Regions from separate parts of the Pseudoduganella rhizocola genome, predicted to be linked through region 2. Evidence: predicted binding sites of a transcription regulator. Region 2 holds the regulator's gene; the other holds the start of a gene.
The links. Region 2 encodes sigma-54, which starts transcription at its own class of promoters, with help from an activator protein. Its sites were predicted from a motif close to TGGCANGNAANCTGCTTT; they were not measured.
Positions count from the first base shown of each region.

Region 1: the regulator sigma-54 is predicted to act here: its motif matches at 2,770-2,787, upstream of glnA (type I glutamate--ammonia ligase).

Region 1 is NZ_JBJQIK030000007.1:2,451-12,066, reverse strand. It holds gene ACJRPG_RS16060 (TonB-dependent receptor plug domain-containing protein) at 1-556, shown strand, start outside; gene ACJRPG_RS16055 (sulfatase-like hydrolase/transferase) at 687-2,147, shown strand; gene ACJRPG_RS16050 (rhodanese-like domain-containing protein) at 2,149-2,607, opposite strand; gene glnA (type I glutamate--ammonia ligase) at 2,849-4,264, shown strand; gene ACJRPG_RS16040 (DUF4124 domain-containing protein) at 4,359-4,826, shown strand; gene glnL (nitrogen regulation protein NR(II)) at 4,823-5,917, shown strand; gene ntrC (nitrogen regulation protein NR(I)) at 5,979-7,442, shown strand; gene corA (magnesium/cobalt transporter CorA) at 7,558-8,523, shown strand; gene ACJRPG_RS16020 (TonB-dependent receptor) at 8,854-9,616, shown strand, end outside.
Region 2 is NZ_JBJQIK030000011.1:95,385-105,000, reverse strand. It holds gene rapZ (RNase adapter RapZ) at 1-369, shown strand, start outside; gene ACJRPG_RS21125 (VOC family protein) at 366-740, opposite strand; gene ACJRPG_RS21120 (Lrp/AsnC family transcriptional regulator) at 825-1,286, opposite strand; gene ACJRPG_RS21115 (enoyl-CoA hydratase/isomerase family protein) at 1,283-2,368, opposite strand; gene ACJRPG_RS21110 (NAD(P)H-dependent oxidoreductase) at 2,419-3,195, opposite strand; gene ACJRPG_RS21105 (LysR family transcriptional regulator) at 3,281-4,180, shown strand; gene hpf (ribosome hibernation-promoting factor, HPF/YfiA family) at 4,232-4,591, opposite strand; gene ACJRPG_RS21095 (RNA polymerase factor sigma-54) at 4,662-6,131, opposite strand; gene lptB (LPS export ABC transporter ATP-binding protein) at 6,135-6,890, opposite strand; gene lptA (lipopolysaccharide transport periplasmic protein LptA) at 6,893-7,444, opposite strand; gene lptC (LPS export ABC transporter periplasmic protein LptC) at 7,466-8,059, opposite strand; gene ACJRPG_RS21075 (KdsC family phosphatase) at 8,069-8,608, opposite strand; gene ACJRPG_RS21070 (KpsF/GutQ family sugar-phosphate isomerase) at 8,608-9,616, opposite strand, start outside.

The sequences.
Region 1 (9,616 bases), on a different contig from region 2:
CGGCCGCTTCTTCATCAACGGCGTGGATACCACGACGGATGGTGTGGATGTGGTGTTCAACCATCCGTTCTCGCTGGGCACGGCCGGCAAGCTGGATCTCACGCTGGCGGGCAACTACACCAAGACCGACGTGACCAAGGTACCGGCCACGGCGCAGCTGGCAGCCCTGAGCCCGGCGCCGATCCTGTTCGACCGCGTGAATGTGCTGACGTTCGAAGAAGGCACGCCGAAGACCAAGTTCAGCGCCAACCTGAACTGGTCGATGGGCGCCTGGGGCGCGACGGCACGCGCCACGCGCTACGGCAAGATCCTGACCCCGGCCTCGCCGGCGACGCTGGACCAGTGGGCATCGGCCAAGGTGCTGGTGGACCTGGAGGGCCGCTATGCGGTGAACAAGCAGCTGTCGCTGGCGCTGGGCGCGGATAACGTGTTCGACCAGTACCCTGATGCCTACACCACGGCGCAGAACACCACGGGCAACGCGCCGTTCTCCAACTACTCGCCGTTCGGCCGCTCCGGCCGCTACGTCTACGCCCGCGTCAACTACGCCTTCTAAGGCAGAACACTGACACCATAGGGCCAGACCCCATGGTGTCAGTGTTGATTTACAAGTGAACAACAGTACGATACAAAAAGCTGCGTATTAGAAACTTGTTCGATACACACGATTGAGATCATGGGCCCTCATGGGCCCACGATCTCTTTCTTTTTCCGGCAAACGCATCCTGCGCGGTGCGCTGTGCCTGCTGGCGATCTTCCTGTTCTGCCTGAGCTACTGGATCCACCGCTACTTCGGCCAGCTGGATGTCAACCAGATCGCCTATCACCTGAACTTCGGCGTCGATATCGTCCGCAGCTCCGATCCCGTTTTTACCAGGCGCTTTGTCCGCTGGTGCGTGCTGGCGCCCTGCATTTTCCTGGCACTGCTGCTTGCCGCCGAGCGCCGCCTGCTGGGCGCGCTGCTGCGGCAGCCGCGCGCATGGCGGCCGGCGCTGTGCCGTCTCTACCGGCAGCTGCCCAATGTGCTGCTGGCCGCCGCCGCCGGCTTCTGGCTGTGGGATGTCTCGGCCCTGAAATATGTGGGCGCCAATTTCGGGCCGGATTACTTCGGCGCGAACTATGTGCAGCCGGGCTCGGTCCAGCTGGCCGAAAGGGAGGCGAAGAACCTGATCCTCATTTATGTGGAGAGCCTGGAAACGGGCTATGCCGACCGCGCTGCCTTCGGCCGCGACCTGATTGCGCCGCTCACCGGCCTGCACGGCGCCAGCTTTGCCGCGTACGAGCAGGCGCCCGGCACCGGCTGGACCATTGCCGCCCTGGTCGCTACGCAGTGCGGGGTGCCGCTGGAGCGGGTCACAATTTTCGACGGCAATACGCAGGGGCAGATGATGGATTCCTTCCTGGGCAAGGCTGTCTGCCTGCCCGACCTGCTGGCGCAGCGCGGCTACCGCAATGTGTTCATGGGCGGTGCGTCGGCGCGCTTCGCGGGCAAGGACAAATTCCTGCGCCAGCACCACTACCATGAAGTCTACGGCAAGGACGAGTGGCTGCGGCGCGGCGCCAGCGAAAGCGCCATGAACGGCTGGGGCCTGTACGACGCCGACCTGTTCCGCGAGGCGCGGGCAAAGCTGCGCCAGCTGGCGGCCTCGAAGCAGCGCTTCAACCTGTCGCTGCTGACAGTGGATACCCACGAGCCGGGCGGCCCCCGGTCCGCGCATTGCGCGCGGGCCGGCTATGCGGCGGGCTTCGAGGGCATTGTGTCCTGCACGGCGGCCGAGGTGGCGGACTTCGTGCGCTTCGCGCGCGAGCAGGGCTACCTGGAGAACACCAATATCGTGATCATGGGCGACCACCTCGCGCGCAAGAACCCGCTGTCGGCGCAGCTGGAATCGCTGCCGCGCCGCGCCATCTTCAACCGCTTCATTGCGCGCGATGCGCCGGCGCCGGTGCGCGGCCAGCTGCTGCATTTCGACCTGCTGCCGACCATCCTGGAATTCGCCGGCTATGCGGTGCCGGGCGGCCGCCTCGGCCTCGGCTATAGCGGCTTCAGCCGCCATGCGCAGCCGCCGCCCGGCCGCCTGCGGGAGATGGAGCGCGACCTGCTGAACCGCTCGGACCAATACCTGGCCCTGTGGGCCCCCGACTGAATCAGGCGCCCAGCCAGGGCAGGCCGGCCTTGCACCAGCCGCCCACCGTCTTGCGGTGGCCCGCGCTGTCCTTGTCGCCTTCGAACCCTTCCAGGATGTCGTAGCAGCACGTGTAGCCGTGTTCCGTCGCCAGTTTCGCCGAGTGGCGCGAGCGCACGCCGGAACGGCACAGGAAGAGCAGCACCTCGTCCTTGCCCGCCACGGCCGCCAGCTGGGCCAGGAAATCGGGATTGGGGGCGCCGCCCGGCCAGGTGCTCCATTGCACGGCGGCATGCTGGGCTTCCGGAATTGTCACGCGGCCCACCCAGTCGCGCTCCGCATTGGTGCGCACGTCCACCAGCTTGATGGCGGGATCGGACTTCAACAGCTGGTACGCCTCGTCCGGTGTCACCGCGCCGGCATAGGGCAGGGTGGTGTCGCGCGTGCGGGCGCGTTCGAGAATTTGTTCCGGGGTCGCCATGTTTTCCGCTTTCGTCTTCGTTTATGATGGTCGCGCACCGCGGCGCACCAGTGTGATGCATTTTCACCATTTCAGTGCAAATGGATGAGATTGCACTAAATGAGTGCATGTGCAATCGTGGTGCGCGGGCTTTGCCCAAAGGATTTTAGCTCCGATGCCCGCTGGCATGGAACCTGCTTACTCAATCCGCGAGTTTTTGCCGCATTCCGGTGCGGCAGCCCTTTTCACTTAGGAGATATGCATGGCAATGACCGCCGAAGAAGTTCTGAAGATGGTAAAAGATAACGAAGTCAAATTCGTTGATTTCCGTTTTGCCGATACCCGTGGTAAAGAACAGCACGTTACCGTGCCTGTGTCCGCTTTTGACATCGACAAGTTCGAGTCCGGCCACGCCTTCGACGGCTCCTCGATCGCTGGCTGGAAGGGCATCGAAGCGTCCGACATGCTGCTGATCCCTGATCCGAACACCGCGAACATCGACCCGTTCATGGAAGAGACCACCCTGTTCATGCAGTGCGACGTGATCGAACCGTCGGACGGCAAGGGTTACGACCGCGATCCGCGCTCCATCGCCAAGCGCGCCGAAGCCTACCTCAAATCCTCCGGCCTGGGCGACACCGCCTACTTCGGCCCGGAGCCGGAATTCTTCATCTTCGACTCCGTGAAGTGGAAGATCGACATGTCCGGCGCCATGGTCAAGATCGACTCCGACGAAGCTTCCTGGTCGACCGACAAGGACATCGAAGGCGGCAACAGCGGCCATCGTCCAACCGTCAAGGGCGGCTACTTCCCTGTGCCTCCAGTCGATTCCTTCCAGGACATGCGCTCGGAAATGTGCCTGATCCTCGAATCGATGGGCATCCCGGTTGAAGTGCACCACCACGAAGTGGCGGGCGCCGGCCAGAACGAAATCGGCACCAAGTTCTCGACCCTGGTCGAGCGCGCCGACTGGACCCAGAACCTGAAATACATTGTGTGGAACGTGGCGCACAGCTACGGCAAAACCGCTACCTTCATGCCGAAGCCTATCGTTGGCGACAACGGCTCGGGCATGCACGTGCACCAGTCGATCTGGAAAGACGGCAAGAACCTGTTCGCCGGCGACGGCTATGCCGGCCTGTCCGACTTCGCGCTGTACTACATCGGCGGCATCATCAAGCACGCCAAGGCCCTGAACGCGATCACCAACCCCGGCACCAACTCCTACAAGCGCCTGGTGCCAGGCTTCGAAGCACCGGTGAAACTGGCGTACTCGGCCCGTAACCGTTCCGCTTCGATCCGTATTCCGCACGTGGCCAATCCCAAAGGCCGCCGTATCGAAACCCGCTTCCCGGACCCGCTGGCCAACCCATACCTGTGCTTCGCCGCGCTGATGATGGCCGGCCTGGACGGCGTGCAGAACAAGATCCACCCGGGCGAAGCCGCGTCGAAAGACCTGTACCACCTGCCGCCGGAAGAAGACGCGCTGATCCCGACCGTCTGCGCTTCGCTGGAAGAGGCCCTGGATGCGCTGAACAAGGACCGCGAGTTCCTGACCCGCGGCGGCGTGTTCACCGACACCATGATCGACGCCTACATCGAGCTGAAGATGAGCGAAGTCACCCGCATGCGCATGACCACGCATCCGGTTGAGTTCGACATGTACTACTCGCTGTAAGAGCGGTGCAGCCGGTTCCCGAGCCGGCGCAAAACGGCGCGAGGCGAGCCAGTGCTTTCCTCGCGTTTTTTTTCGAATGTTGTATAGTCGGGGCATGAAAAAACGCATTCTTGTACTGGCGCTGGCGGCCGGTTCGGCCCAGGCGCAGATCTATCGTTGTGTGGATGCCAACGGGCACAAGGAGTACACGGACAGCCGCAAGGGCAGCCACTGTGTACTGCTGGATGTGCCGGGCGCGATCGCGGCGCCGGCTGCGCGCAGTGCGCCGCCGAAGGCCAGGCCGCAGGTGCCGGCCGCCGCGTCGCAGTTCCCGCGCATCGATAACGCCGAGCAGAAGGCGCGCGATGCGGACCGGCGCGCCATCCTCACCGAGGAGCTGAACGCAGAGATGAAGAAGCTGGCGGAACTGAAGGTGGAGTTCAATAACGGCGAGCCGGAACGGCGCGGCGATGAACGCAACTACGCCAAGTACCAGGAGCGCGTGGCCACGCTGCGCGACAGCATCTCCCGCTCGGAGAAGAATGTGGAAGCCCTGCGCAGGGAAATCGCAAACATACGATGACCAGAGTGAGCAATTTTGCGGAGCCGCGCCTGCCGTCCATGGCCGGGCTGGACCTGCTGGCCTCCGCCGTGCTGCTGATCGACGGCAGCAACCATATCGTTTACGCCAACGCGGCGGCCGAGAACCTGCTGGAAAGCTCGCTGAAGGCCATGTCGCGCCAGACGCTGGGCGACCTGTTCATCAATGCGGCCGAGCTGGACAACATCACGGCCCAGGCCCGCGCCCACCAGTTCTCCGACCTGCGCCAGGAACTGACGCTGGAGCGGCTGGGGCGCGATGCGCTGCAGGTGCACACCATCGTCAGCGCGCTGGACGAGCCTCCCGGCGGCGTGCTGGTCGAGCTGCGCGAAACGGTGCAGCAGATGAAGCTGGACCGCGAGGAGCGCCTGCTGGACCAGAGCCAGGTGAACAAGGAGCTGATCCGCAACCTGGCGCATGAAATCAAGAATCCGCTGGGCGGCATCCGCGGCGCGGCCCAGCTGCTGGAAATGGAGCTGCCGCCGCTGCACCTGGGCCAGCTGCGCGAGTACACCCAGGTCATCATCAAGGAGGCGGACCGCCTGCAGACGCTGGTGGACCGCCTGCTGGCGCCGCACCGCCGCCCGCATATCGTGGGCGATGTGAATATCCACGAAGTGCTGGAGCGCGTGCGCAGCCTGATGATGGCCGAATTCCCCAGCGGCCTGGCCATCCTGCGCGATTACGACGCCTCGCTGCCCGAGTTCCGCGGCGACAAGGAACAGCTGATCCAGACCGTGCTGAACATCGCGCACAACGCGGCGCAGGCGCTGGCCGGGCGCATCGAAGCGGGCGATGCGCAGATCACGTTCAAGACACGGGTCGCGCGCCAGGTCACGCTGGCGAAGGTCCGTTACAACCTGGCATTAGATTTGCATATCATCGACAATGGACCGGGCATTTCGCCGCAGATCCGCGACCGCATCTTCTATCCGCTGGTATCCGGGCGGGAAGGAGGCAGCGGCCTCGGCCTGACTTTGGCGCAGACCTTCGTGCACCAGCACCTGGGCGTCATCGAATGCGAAAGCCGGCCTGGATACACGGACTTCCGGATCCTGCTGCCCCTGCCATAAGCGGGTGCCGCGCCGGCCGCTATCCCTGATTAAAGATCCATATTGCGGAACCACACAACACATGAAGCCAATCTGGATAGTTGACGACGATGAATCGATCCGCTGGGTACTGGAAAAAGCATTAGCGCGGGAAAACCTCGCCACCCGCAGTTTTGCCAATGCGCGCGACGCGATCGCCGCGCTGGAGCACGAGACGCCGCAGGTGCTCGTCTCCGACATCCGCATGCCGGGCGATTCCGGCCTCGACCTGCTGCAGCTGGTCAAGCAACGCCATCCCGGCCTGCCGGTCATTATCATCACCGCCTTCTCCGACCTCGATTCGGCCGTGGCCGCCTTCCAGGGCGGGGCCTTCGAATACCTGGCCAAGCCCTTCGATATCGACAAGGCCGTGGAGCTGATCCGGCGCGCGCTGGACGAGAGCCTGCGCGAAGCCAGCGTGGAATCGGGGCCGGCCGAAACCCCGGAAATCCTGGGCCAGGCGCCCGCCATGCAGGAGGTGTTCCGCGCCATTGGCCGCCTGTCGCAGTCGAATGTCACGGTGCTGATCACGGGCGAGTCGGGCACCGGCAAGGAGCTGGTGGCGCGCGCCCTGCACAAGCACAGCCCGCGCGCCGCCCAGCCCTTCATCGCGCTGAACACGGCGGCGATTCCCAAGGACCTGCTGGAGTCCGAGCTGTTCGGCCATGAGCGCGGCGCCTTCACCGGCGCCCAGGCCACGCGGCGCGGCCGTTTCGAGCAGGCCGAGAACGGCACGCTGTTCCTCGACGAAATCGGCGACATGCCCTTCGACCTGCAGACCCGCCTGCTGCGCGTGCTGTCGGACGGCCACTTCTACCGCGTGGGCGGGCACCAGCCGCTGAAGGCCAATGTGCGCGTGATCACGGCCACCCACCAGAACCTGGAGCAGCGCGTGCGCGACGGCCTGTTCCGCGAGGACTTGTACCACCGCCTGAACGTGATCCGCCTGCGCCTGCCCAGTTTGAGGGAGCGGCGCGAGGATATCCCCATTCTGGTGCGCCACTTCCTGGTGCAGAGCGCCAAGCAGCTGGGCGTGGAGGCCAAGCGCATGAGCGACGCCACCATCGCCTTCCTGCAGAGCCTGGACCTGCCGGGCAATGTGCGCCAGCTGGAGAACCTGTGCAACTGGATCACGGTGATGGCGCCGGGCCAGACGGTGGAGGTCAAGGACCTGCCGCTGGAACTGAGCGAAGGGCAGGGCAGCACGGTCCCGGCGGCCGAGCAGGCGCTGCCGCAGCACCACGGCACCGTCATCAGCGCGCCGGCCGCGGCCGCGCCGGATGGCTGGCTCAGCCTGCTCGAACTGCAGGCGGCCAGCATGCTGGCCGCCGGGCAGCAGGAGGTGATGGATGTGCTGGGGCGGCAGTTCGAGTCCTCGCTGATCCGCACCGCGCTCAAGTTCACGCATGGCCGCAAGAACGATGCGGCGGTGCGCCTGGGCATCGGCCGCAACACCATCACGCGCAAGATCGCGGAACTGGGCATCGACGGCGCCAAGGAAGATTAGCCGTCGTTCCCGCGCAGGCGGAAACCCAGGGGCGACACAGCATACTCCTGGGGCGCCTGCGCGGTGGCGACCTCGGTGGTAAGCTTCGGGCAGGAAATTGTCCGGAGCTTTTTTTATGCTGATTAATTGCGTCGCTTACCAGGATGGCCGCAAGCTGGCGGATGTGCCGGTGGCCGACATCAGCGACTACGTGTCGCGTCCCGACGCCTTCGTATGGGTGGCCTTGCGCGATGCGCTGCCCGAAGAGCTGGCCGTGATGCAGGAAGAATTCGGCCTGCACGAGCTGGCCGTGGAAGACGCCCAGCGCGGCCACCAGCGCCCCAAGATCGAGGAATACGGCGACTCGCTGTTCGTGGTGGTGAAGACCGTGGAACTGCTGGACGACGAGCTGCAGGTGGGCGAGGTCGATGTCTTCGTCGGCAAGAATTATGTGCTGTCCTCGCGCCAGAACAGCAGCCAGGGTTTCCTCGGCGTGCGGGCGCGCGCCGAGCGCGAGCCGGAACTGCTGCGGCAGGGCTCGTCCTTCGTGCTGTATGCGCTGATGGATGCCGTGGTGGACCGCTATTTCCCGGTCGTCGACGCCTTCGAATCGGAGCTGGAACAGATCGAGGAGCGCATCTTCATCCAGGGTTCGCAGCGCGCCAATATCGAGCGCCTGTACGATCTGAAACGCAAGGTGATGACCCTGCGCCACGCCGTGGCGCCGCTGCTCGATGCGATCGGCAAGCTGCATGGCGGCCGCGTGCCGGCGATCTGCGCCAATACCCAGGAATACTTCCGCGACGTGCACGACCACCTGCACCGCATCAACGGCACCCTGGATACCATGCGCGACACCATCGGCACCGCGATCCAGGTCAACCTGTCCATGGTGGCGCTGGAAGAGGGCGAAGTGAACAAGCGGCTGGCGGCCTGGGCCGCCATCTTCGCCGTGCTGACGGCCTTTGCCGGCATCTGGGGCATGAACTTCAAATCCATGCCGGAACTGGACTGGCGCTTCGGCTATCCGCTGGCGCTGGCCACCATGTTCGGCACCAGTTTCTACCTGTACCGGCGTTTCCGGCGTGCCGGATGGCTCTGATTTTGCCAATCTGTTGCAGCTTCACAGAGTAAGACATCTTTTCGACAATTTTGTGACAAATATGCGCCCACACGTGGGCCATGCGCGGTGTGCCGGTTAGTGCGTAAACCGGCCTGCGCGCGTCTGTCACCGATGTGTCACCGCCTTGCTGCCAAAGGGGCGCCGCGGCACTGGCGCCGCGTTGACGCTGCTCCTTCTCCCATGATTTTATTGCCCGCTTGAACACGTCGGAATCACCGGCGATGTGTTCGATATGTGACGTTCCGTGCTCCTGGCTGCCGCGACCCGGCAGGCAGGAGAGCGTTCAATCCAATGATCGGGAAAAAAAATATGTTGAATAAAAAAGTCTTGGTGCGGGCCGTGCAGCTCGCATTGGCCGGCGCCATCAGCACCGCCATGATGGAGCCGGCACTGGCGCAATCGAATGCCACCGGCAATATCGTCGGCAAGCTGGCTTCCGGCGCCGGCAGTTCCATCAGCGTGGTCGGCCTGGACAACGGCCTCAAGCGCACCATCGCACCGGAGGCCGACGGCAGCTTCCGCGTGACCTCCCTGCCGGTCGGCAACTACAAAGTCACCCTGATGCAGAACGGCGCCCAGGTCAGCACGCAGAACGTGGAAGTGCGCATCGGCCAGGAAGCGGAAGTCGCGCTGGCGCTGCAGACCGTGACCGTGTCGCAGCGCCGCAAGACCATCGACATGGGCGCCTCGAATTCCGGCTCCTCCTTCAATGCGCGCGAACTGGCGGCCCTGCCGCTGGCGCCGGAAGTGGCCAATGTGGTGCAGCTGGCCGGCGGCACCACCCGCGCCGACTCGCGCTACGGCAATAACGCGGCCAGCTTCGGCGGCTCCAGCGCCTCCGAGAACGCGGCCTATATCAACGGCTTCCCCGTCACCAACAGCCTGTACCAGGTGGGCTACTCCTCGCTGCCTTTCGGCTCCATCGGCGAGGCCCAGATCATCACCGGCGGCTACGGCGCCGAGTTCGGCCGCTCCACCGGCGGCGTGGTCAACATCACCACCAAGAGCGGCAACAATACCTGGGAAATGGGCGTGGGCGCCAGCTGGGCGCCGAACTCGCTGCGCGCCTCGC
Region 2 (9,616 bases):
GCGCCGCTCACGCTGTTCTTCGAGTCCTTCGCCTTCAAGCTGGGCGTGCCGCTGGATGCGGACTTCGTGTTCGACGTGCGCGCGATCCCCAACCCCTATTACGACCTGGACCTGCGCCCCCTCACGGGCCGCGATGCGCCGGTGATCGCCTTCCTCGATGCGCAGCCGACGGCGGAAGAGATGTTCAGGGACATCAGAGGCTTCGTGGAGAAGTGGCTGCCTTCATTCAAAACCGATAACCGCAGCTACCTGACCGTAGCCATCGGCTGCACGGGCGGGCAGCACCGCTCGGTGTATATGGCCGAGCGCCTGGCGAAATACTTCCACGCCAATGAGCGCGTGGTGCTGCGCCACCGCGAGCAGTCCTAGCGCATCCAGTGCACGACCTCGATCACGTGCTGGTCGGGGTCCTTGATCATCGTTCCGAAATATTCGTCATTGATATCCGGCCGCAGGCCCGGCGCGCGCAACGTTGCGGCGCCGCGCTCAAGCGCCGCGCCATGGAAGGCGCGCGTCGCCTCCTGCGATGGCGAAGCAAAGGCCACGTGGGTACGGTGGCCGTTCAGGGGGTCATCGTTCTGCGAAGGGTAGATGGCGAAGCGCCATGCGCCGTCCGCGCCGAAAATCACCTGTCCCGCGTCCTGGTGCTGGACCGAGTAGCCGAGCGGTTCGAGGCAGGCTTTGTAGAATTCCAGCGCGCGCGGCAGGTCGCTGGTGCCTAGTGAGACGTGATCGATCATGATGCTCCTTTCAATGGGAGGACCATCTTAATCGGCGCGTCCGGAACGATTTCCCGAAATGCGGGAGCGGGGCGGGAAGTTTTATCAGAGCGTGAGCTTGGTCTCGAACTTGGAGCAGTTCATGGCGAACAGGCTCTTGACGTTGATGACGTTGTTATTCGAAGTGAATACGCGGCGCGTGAACTCGTGGTAGGCCTCCATCGACGGCGCCGTGACGATCAGCATGAAGTCGAATTCGCCCGCCACTTCGTAGCAGGACATCACCAGCGGCTCCTCCCGCATGCGCGCTTCGAACAGCTTGAGGATGGCGCTGTTCTGGTGCTCCAGTTCCACCGACACGAACACGGTCAGCGGCATGCCCGCCAGCACGCGGTCCACCAGCGCCACGTCCTTCAGCAGAACGCCGCCGGCGCGCAGCTGCGCGATGCGGCGCTGGCAGGTGGCCACCGAGGAATGCACCTTCTCGGCGATTTCGCGCAGGGGCGTGGCCGCGTCCTCCTGCAGGATGTTCAGGATTTCGCGGTCGATGCGGTCCAGCTCTTTCATGCCAGATGGCGCAGCGGATGCGCCCAGGCGGGCCATGCCGGTTCGAAGAAGCGTTCCACCATGGCGGGGCTGACCTCGGCCAGCGTGGGCGGGTTCCATTTCGGCTGGTTGTCCTTGTCGATCACCAGCGCGCGCACGCCTTCCAGCACCTCGCCGTGCTCGAAGTTGCGCCGCACGAGGTTGCGTTCCATGCGCAGGCACTCCGCAAGGTCCAGCGACGCGCCACGGCGCAGCATCTCCAGCGTGACGCACATCATGAGTGGCGAGCGCTGTTCCATCAGTTTCAGCGCCTGCTGCGCAAAAGGCGCATCGTCGCCGCGCAGCGAGTCCATGATGGCGCCGACCGTGGCGCCGGCGAAGTGGCGGTCGATCAGCGCGCGCTGCGCTTCCAGCTCGCTGGCGCCCGCGCCATTGCGCAGCGGCTTGCTGAAGGATGCGATCGCGGCGCGCAGTTCATGGCCCGGCGTGGCATCGACCAGCGAGGCCAGTGCGGGCAGCTCGGCTTCCGGCACGAAATGGTCGGCCAGCTGCAGGTAGAGCGCGTCCGCCGCGCCCACCGTCACGCCGGTGAGGCCAAGGTAGGCGCCCAGCCTGCCCGGTGCATGCGACAGGAAATGACTGCCGCCCACGTCCGGGAACAGGCCGATATTCACTTCCGGCATGGCCATCTTCGTGCGGCTGGTGACAATGCGCACGCCGGTCTGCGGGCCGCCCTGCGCAATGCCCATGCCGCCGCCCATCACCACGCCGTCCATCAGCGCGATATAGGGCTTGGGATAGAAGTGGATCAGGTGATTGAGCGCGTATTCCTCGGTGAAGAAATCTTCCAGCAGGGCGCTGCCGCCGCGCGGCGTGGCATGCCCTGCCTCGTGGAAGAAACGGATATCGCCGCCTGCGCACAGCGCCTTCCCGCTGCTGGAACGGATGACGACGGCCGCCACATTTGTGTCATCGCGCCACTGCTGCAATGCAGCAGTGAGCGCCCTCACCATGTCCAGCGACAGCGAGTTCAGGGCCTTGGGACGGTCCAGCAGGATAAAGCCGGTGCCGTTCGCTACATGGGTCTGGACGAATTCGCTCATTGCGCAATGCCGAAAAATTAAGATCGTCCATTGTAACGTTGCCGCGCCGTCTATGCGATGTGTGCGGCGAAGCCCGTCTGGCCCGGCGCTACCTCCGGATGCAGCTCCATCGACGGAATCAGGTAGTCGCCGAAATTCTGCTTGCGGAAGGCGATGGGCGTAGCGGTCGCCAGCGTGTCCAGGCGCTCGCCGAGGCGCCCGCTGACCTCCGCGAAGCGCGCCTCGTCCATGGCGCGCACCCGGTATTCCACGAAGGGCGGCAGGACATCGAAACCGGGGTAGTACAGCATGCCATGCTGGATCGGAAACAGCAGGTCGTTGATGGGGCCGTTGATGCCGCGCGGGCCGTAATGCTGCTCCCAGCCGCCGGTGGTCACGATCAGCATGGCGCGCTTGCCTGCCAGCTTGCCCTCGCCGTAGCGGTCGCCCCAGCGCCGGTCCGAGTGCTCGCCCACGCCGTAGGCGAAACCGTAGGCATACACGCGGTCGAACCAGCCTTTCATGATGGCCGGCATGGAGAACCACCACAGGGGAAACTGGAACAGCACCGCATCGGCCCACATCAGCTTTGCCTGCTCGGCCGCGATGTCCGGGCTTTGCAGGCCGTTCTCGAAAGCGTATTTCGATTCGGGCGAGATATGGAAGGGCGTGCCCGGCTCGTGGGCCAGGTTATCGCCCGAGTCCACCGTGGCTTTCCACTGCATGGCGTACAGGTCCGAGACCTGCACGCTGTGGCCGGCGGCCTGCAGGCGCTGCACGCTGAAGTCGCGCAGCGAAGCGTTCAGGGAAGTGGGTTCGGGATGGGCATAAACGATCAGGATATTCATGGCTGGCTTTCATTAGTGAGAAGAAGCCAGCTTATGGATTCCTGAGGTATATTGGAAATGAATTCCCAATATTGCAGGTATTAGCATGATTAATCTCCGGCAGATCGACCTCAATCTGCTGCTCACGCTGGACGTGCTGCTGAGCGAGCACAACGTAACGCGCGCGGCCCAGCGCCTGCACCTGTCCCAGCCCTCGGTCAGCGTGCACCTGGCCAAGCTGCGCGATATCTTCAGCGACCCGCTGCTGCTGCCGGGTCCGCGCGGCATGCAGCCCACGGCGCGGGCGGAAGAGCTGCGCGAGCCGCTGCGCCTGGCCCTGCAGGCGCTGGAACAGGCGCTGGGCCCGGCCGGCAGCTTCGATCCCGCCGGCGCAAGCAATACCTGGCGCATCGCGGCGGCCGATTATGGCGAGTCGGCCATCCTGCTGCCCGCCCTGCCCCGGCTGCGGGCGGCGGCGCCCGGCGCGCGGCTGGCCGTCGTGCCTGCCGTGCTCAGCCGTCTAGCGCGCCAGGCGGAACAAGGGGAGATCGATCTTGCATTGCAGACAAGCGCCGATGCGCCGCCCAGCCTGCGCCGCCGTGCCCTGTTCACCGAACGCTATGTGCTGGTGGCGCGCAAGGGGCATCCCAAACTGAAACGCCGCCCCACGCTGGAGCAGTTCTGCGCGCTGGAGCACGCGATTGTGTCGCCGGGCGGCGGCAGTTTTACCGGCGTCACGGACGAAGCGCTGGCGGCGGCGGGCGCCGCGCGCCGCGTGGTGCTGTCGGTGCCGCATTTCCTCTTCCTGCGCTCGGCGCTGGCCTCCACCGACCTGGTGGCCATGCTGCCTTCGCGCCTGCTGCGCGATGCGCCCGAACTGCAGCAGCTGGAGGCGCCGGTAGCCGTGCAGGGCTACGAAATGGCCATGCTGTGGCATGAACGCGTGCACCGCGATCCCGCGCACAAGTGGCTGCGGGACACGATTGCGGCGGCGGTGGCGGAATAGGGGCGCAAAAAAGGGCGCCGGATGCGCCCTTGTTTTGGTGAGGCCGCTCTTTTATGCGGCGCTGGCCGGAGATTCGAAGACCTCGGCGCGATGCTTGATTGCATCGTGGTTGTGGTTCTGGACTTTGTCTTTGTACTTCATGACCTGCCGGTCCAGTTTGTCGATCAGGGTGTCGATCGCGGCATACAGGTCTTGCGCGAGGCTTTCGACGTACACCGTCTTGCCCGACATGCGCAGGTTGATTTCAGCTTTTTGCCTTTTCTCTTTCTCGGTGAGGTTATCTACACTCAGGATGACAGCAATGTCGATCACTTGATCGAAATGGCGTCTCACGCGCTCCAGCTTGTTCTGGACGTATTCGCGAATCGCGGGGGTCACTTCGAGATGATGTCCACTGATGGTGAGATTCATACACACTCCTAAAAGATGATGTAACTCAACAGGCTCTTGACGCTCGGTAAAGCTCAGACGAGCCCATTCACTACAAGGACTTGCGGAGACTGACTGGAGGGATTTTGAGGGCTTCGCGATACTTGGCAACAGTACGTCGCGCAATCACCATGCCCTGTTCTCCCAGCATGTCCGCAATCTTACTGTCGGATAAAGGGTTTTTCGGGTCTTCTGCTCCTGTGAATTGCACAATCAGCGCACGGATCGCAGTCGAGGAAGCTTCACCCCCAGCTTCAGTCGCGACGTGGCTACCAAAGAAATATTTCAACTCAAACATCCCATGTGGGGTGAGCATGTATTTCTGAGTTGTTACGCGAGAAATAGTACTCTCGTGTAAACCCAGTGTATCAGCAATTTCGCGCAACACAAGGGGTCTCATGGCAACCGCGCCATGCGAGAAAAAATTCTTCTGCCGCTCAACGATCGCTTGTGCAACGCGCAAAATTGTGTCGAAACGTTGGCGCATATTTTTGATCAGCCACTTTGCTTCCTGCAGCTGCGCGTTCATCTGCGATTCGCCCTTGCCCTGCTTGAGCAGGCTGGCATACAGCGCGTTCACGCGCAGGCGCGGCATCACGTCGTTGTTCAGCGTAACGACCCAGCCGTTGCGGCCTTTTTTCACCACCACGTCGGGCACCACATAGTCGCTCGCATCGGCAGAGAAGGCAGCGCCCGGATGCGGGTTGCAGCGGCGGATCACGGCCTGCGCCTCGCGCAGGTCTTCGTCGTCGCAGTCCAGCGCTTTTTTCAGCTTGTTGAAGTCGCGCTGGGCGAACCAGGCCAGGTGCTTCTCCACGATGCACAGGGCCATGCGGCGAGTGACCAGAGGGACGCCGGGCATGCGCTTGATCTGCAGCGCCAGGCACTCCGATGCATTGCGTGCGCCCACGCCGACGGGGTCGAAGCTTTGCAGCAGCGTGAGCGAGGTTTGCAGCTCCTCGATTTCGATATCGAGTTCTTCCGGCAGGCGCGCGTGGATCTCTTCCAGGCTCTCTTCCAGGTAGCCGTTTTCGTCGAGCGCGTCGATGATCAATTCCATCAGCGCGCGGTCGCGCGGTTCCAGCACCGTCACCCGCATCTGTTCCATCAGGTGCTCGCGCAGGCTGTGGTGGCCGGCTTCCAGCTGGGGACGCGCATCTTCGTCGTCCGGCGCTTTCGACCGGCCCGCGTCGGACCAGTCGCCGTCGCTTTCCGCGATGCCCTCGCCTTCATACTGTTCCGGCTCGGAAGGCGCGGCATCGGCCGGCGGCGTGTTCTCGTTGGCCGGGCCTTCGGCAGCAGTGGCCGTGGGCGCCGCCTGGCCGATGGCGCCATCCGCCAGCAGGCGCACGGAGCGGTCCAGCGGATCGTCCAGCCGTTCCAGCAGCGGGTTCTCAGTCAGCAGCTGTTCGAGCTCCTGGTGCAGTTCCAGCGTCGACAGCTGCAGCAGCCGGATGGACTGCTGCAGCTGGGGTGTCAGCGCGAGGTGCTGCGAGGTTCGCAGTTGCAGGGACTGTTTCATGGCTTACATGCGGAAGTGCTCGCCGAGGTAGACGCGGCGCACCGATTCGTCGGCGATGATGTCGTCGGGACGGCCGGAGGCCAGCACGCTGCCCTGGTTGATGATGTAGGCGCGGTCGCAGATGCCCAGCGTTTCGCGCACATTGTGGTCGGTGATCAGCACGCCGATGCCGCGCTCCTTGAGGAAGCGCACGATGCGCTGGATCTCGATCACGGCAATCGGGTCCACGCCGGCAAAGGGCTCGTCCAGCAGCACGAAGCGCGGATTGGTGGCCAGCGCGCGCGCAATCTCCACGCGGCGGCGCTCGCCGCCGGACAGCGACAGCGCCTGGTTCTCGCGCAGCTTCTCGATCTGCAGGTCGGCCAGCAGGGTGTTCAGGCGCTCGTCGATCTCCGCCTTCGTCAGCGGCTTGCCGTTGACCTTCTGGATCTCCAGCACGGCGCGGATATTCTCCTCCACCGTCAGCTTGCGGAACACCGACGCCTCCTGTGGCAGGTAGGACAGGCCCATGGTGGCGCGCTTGTGGATAGGCAGGCTGGAGATATCGGTGCCGCTGATATCGATGGTGCCCGCATCGGACGGCACCAGGCCCACGATCATGTAGAAGGAAGTGGTCTTGCCGGCGCCGTTGGGGCCCAGCAGGCCGACCACTTCGCCGCATTCCACCTGCAGCGACACGTCATGCACCACCTGGCGCTTGCCGTAGCTCTTCTGCAGTCCGCGAACGATGAGGGTGCTGCCGCAGCTTTGTGCTTCCATGCTTATTTCCCCGCCGCTGGCTCGGTGCGTTTCGGCTGCAGCACCATGGTGCCGCGGCCGCCGCCGGTTTTGCTGTCGCCCGTACTCGTATTGCGCACGCTGAAGAACTCGCGGCGGCTGTCGTAGGAGATGAACTCGCCCTGCACTTCGTCGCTCGGCTTGCTGCCTTCCAGGCGGCGCACCTTGGCGCGCGAATACATCTTCACGAGTTCGGACTTCTCGTCGTATTCGATGCGGTCGGCCTCGCCCTCGATCCACTGGTCGCCGGGACCGTCGCGCTTCTGGCGGAAGCTCACGCGCTTGCCGCCGCCGGCGGTCAGCGTGGCCAGCTGGTAGCCGTCCGGCGTGTAGGTGACGACTGCCTTCTCGGCCTTCATCAGAAGCGTGCCGCGCGTCAGCGTCACGTCATCGGTAAAGGTGTAGATCTGGCGCACGTCGTCGGCGTCCAGCGTGCCGTACTTGATTTCAGTCGGCTTGTAGGAGTCTGCCTTTTCGGCGCTGGCGAATCCCAGGGCGCCCAGCATCAGGGCTGCAGCAAGAAGTGTTTTTTTCATGGTTTGTTCCATTCGTTTTGCTCAACGCGCCTTCGGCGGCAGCACCATGGTGCCGCGGCCGGACAGCTGCAGCTGGCTCGTGGCATTGTTGGCGCGCATGCCGTTGGCGGTCGCCGTTGCATTCCCCAGGCGGAACTGCACCGGCTTGTTCGTTTCCATCCGGTCTTCGTCCGGGAAGATGGTCAGCTCCGGCGTGCGCAGGCGGAATTCCTGCGAAGTGGCGGAGGCGGCGCGGTCTATCTGCACATCGCCGCTCAGGACCACGCGGCTGTTATCGTCGTCGATGCGCGCGCTCTTCGCGCGGATATCCATCGGCGGAGTCTCACCGGACAGGCTGCGCACCACCGGCTTCTCGATCTCCGAGGAATCATCGACCGGCCGGTGCGTGAGCCTGTCGCCCGAAATGATGTAGCTCGGCTTGCCTTCCTTCGTCATGCGCACCAGGCTGAAACGCTCGATGATCTGGTCCGGCTCATTCAGGCGCTGGTCCGCCTGCAGCTCTTCGCCGCTGCGGTTCATCACCTCCAGCAGCCAGAAGCTGCCGAGCGCGAACAGCAGCGCCAGCGCCATGGCAATAGAGACGCGGAAGCGGTGGGCTGTCCTCTGGTTACGCATCGCTCTTCCTCAGGCCATGAACTGGTTCAGGATCTTGTCATAGCTGTTTTGCGCGCGCATCACGAATTCGCAAACTTCGCGCACGGCGCCCTTGCCGCCGGCCGCCTCCGTGATGTGGTGCACGCGGCTGTGCACTTCCGGCCGGCCGTTCGGCACCGACACCGCAAAGCCCACGCGGCTCAGGATGGGCAGGTCCACCACGTCGTCGCCGATGAAGCCCACCTGCTCTTCCGCCAGGTTCAGCTGCGCCAGCAGGGCCTTGAAGGGCGTGAGCTTGTCATGGCCGCCCTGGTGCACGAATTCGATGCCCAGGTCCCTGGCGCGGGCCGTGACCTGCGGCGAGCGGCGCGCGCTGATGATGGCCGTCAGCACGCCCGATTCCTGCAGCAGCTTGATGCCCAGGCCATCCTGCACATTGAAGGTCTTCAGCGCCTCGCCTTCGGCGCCGTAATGCAGGCTGCCGTCGGTCAGCACGCCGTCCACGTCGAAGATCATCAGCTTGACCTTGGCGGCGCGCGCCACGTTGTCCAGGTTGAAGGCGGCGCTCATCAGATCACCTTGGCGCGGGTCAGGTCATGGATGTGCAGGGCGCCCACCAGCTTGCCCTCGCCGTCCACCACCAGCATCTGGTTGATGCGGTGCTGTTCCATCACGGCCACCGCGTCCACGGCCAGCTTGTCCGGGCCGATGCTGCGCGGGTTGGCGTGCATCACGTCGCGCATCACCACCTTGCTGAAATCCTGCACCTTGTCAATCAGGCGGCGCAGGTCGCCGTCGGTGAAGACGCCCAGCGGACGGCGTTCCGCGTCCACCACGGCGGTCATGCCCATGCCCTTCTGCGTAATCTCCAGCAGCGCGTCCGGCAGCGTGGTGTCCGGCGTAACGGCCGGCACGGCGTCGCCGCTGCGCATCACGTCGCGCACATGGGTCAGCAGGCGGCGGCCCAGGGCGCCGCCCGGATGCGACCGTGCAAAATCTTCTTCCTTGAAGCCGCGCAGGTCCAGCAGCGCGACGGCGATCGCGTCGCCCAGCGCCAGCGTAACCGTGGTGCTGGCGGTCGGCGCCAGGTTCATCGGGCAGGCTTCCTTGGCCACGGACACGTTCAGGTGCACGTCCGCCAGGCGCGCCAGGCTCGAATTGTCGTTGCCGGTCATGGAAATCACCAGGCCGCCCATGCGCTTGACCACCGGGAGGATGGCCATCAGCTCCGAACTCTCGCCGGAATAGGAAATCGCAATGAAGGCGTCTTCCGGCGTGACCATGCCCAGGTCGCCGTGCGCCGCTTCGGCCGGATGCACGAACAGGGCCGGCGTGCCGGTCGAAGCCAGCGTGGCGGCGATCTTGCGGCCGATATGGCCGGACTTGCCAATGCCGGACACCACGACGCGGCCCTTGCAATTGAGCAACAGCGTGACGGCCTTGCCGACGCTCTCGTCCGTGGCAAGGCGCGCGTGCAGCTCGGTCAGCGCGTCGGCCTCGATCTGCAGGGCCTCGCGCGCCAGTTGCAGGGCGCGTGTTGCGGTTGTGGCATCAAAATCTTTCAGCATTGTTTTTTCA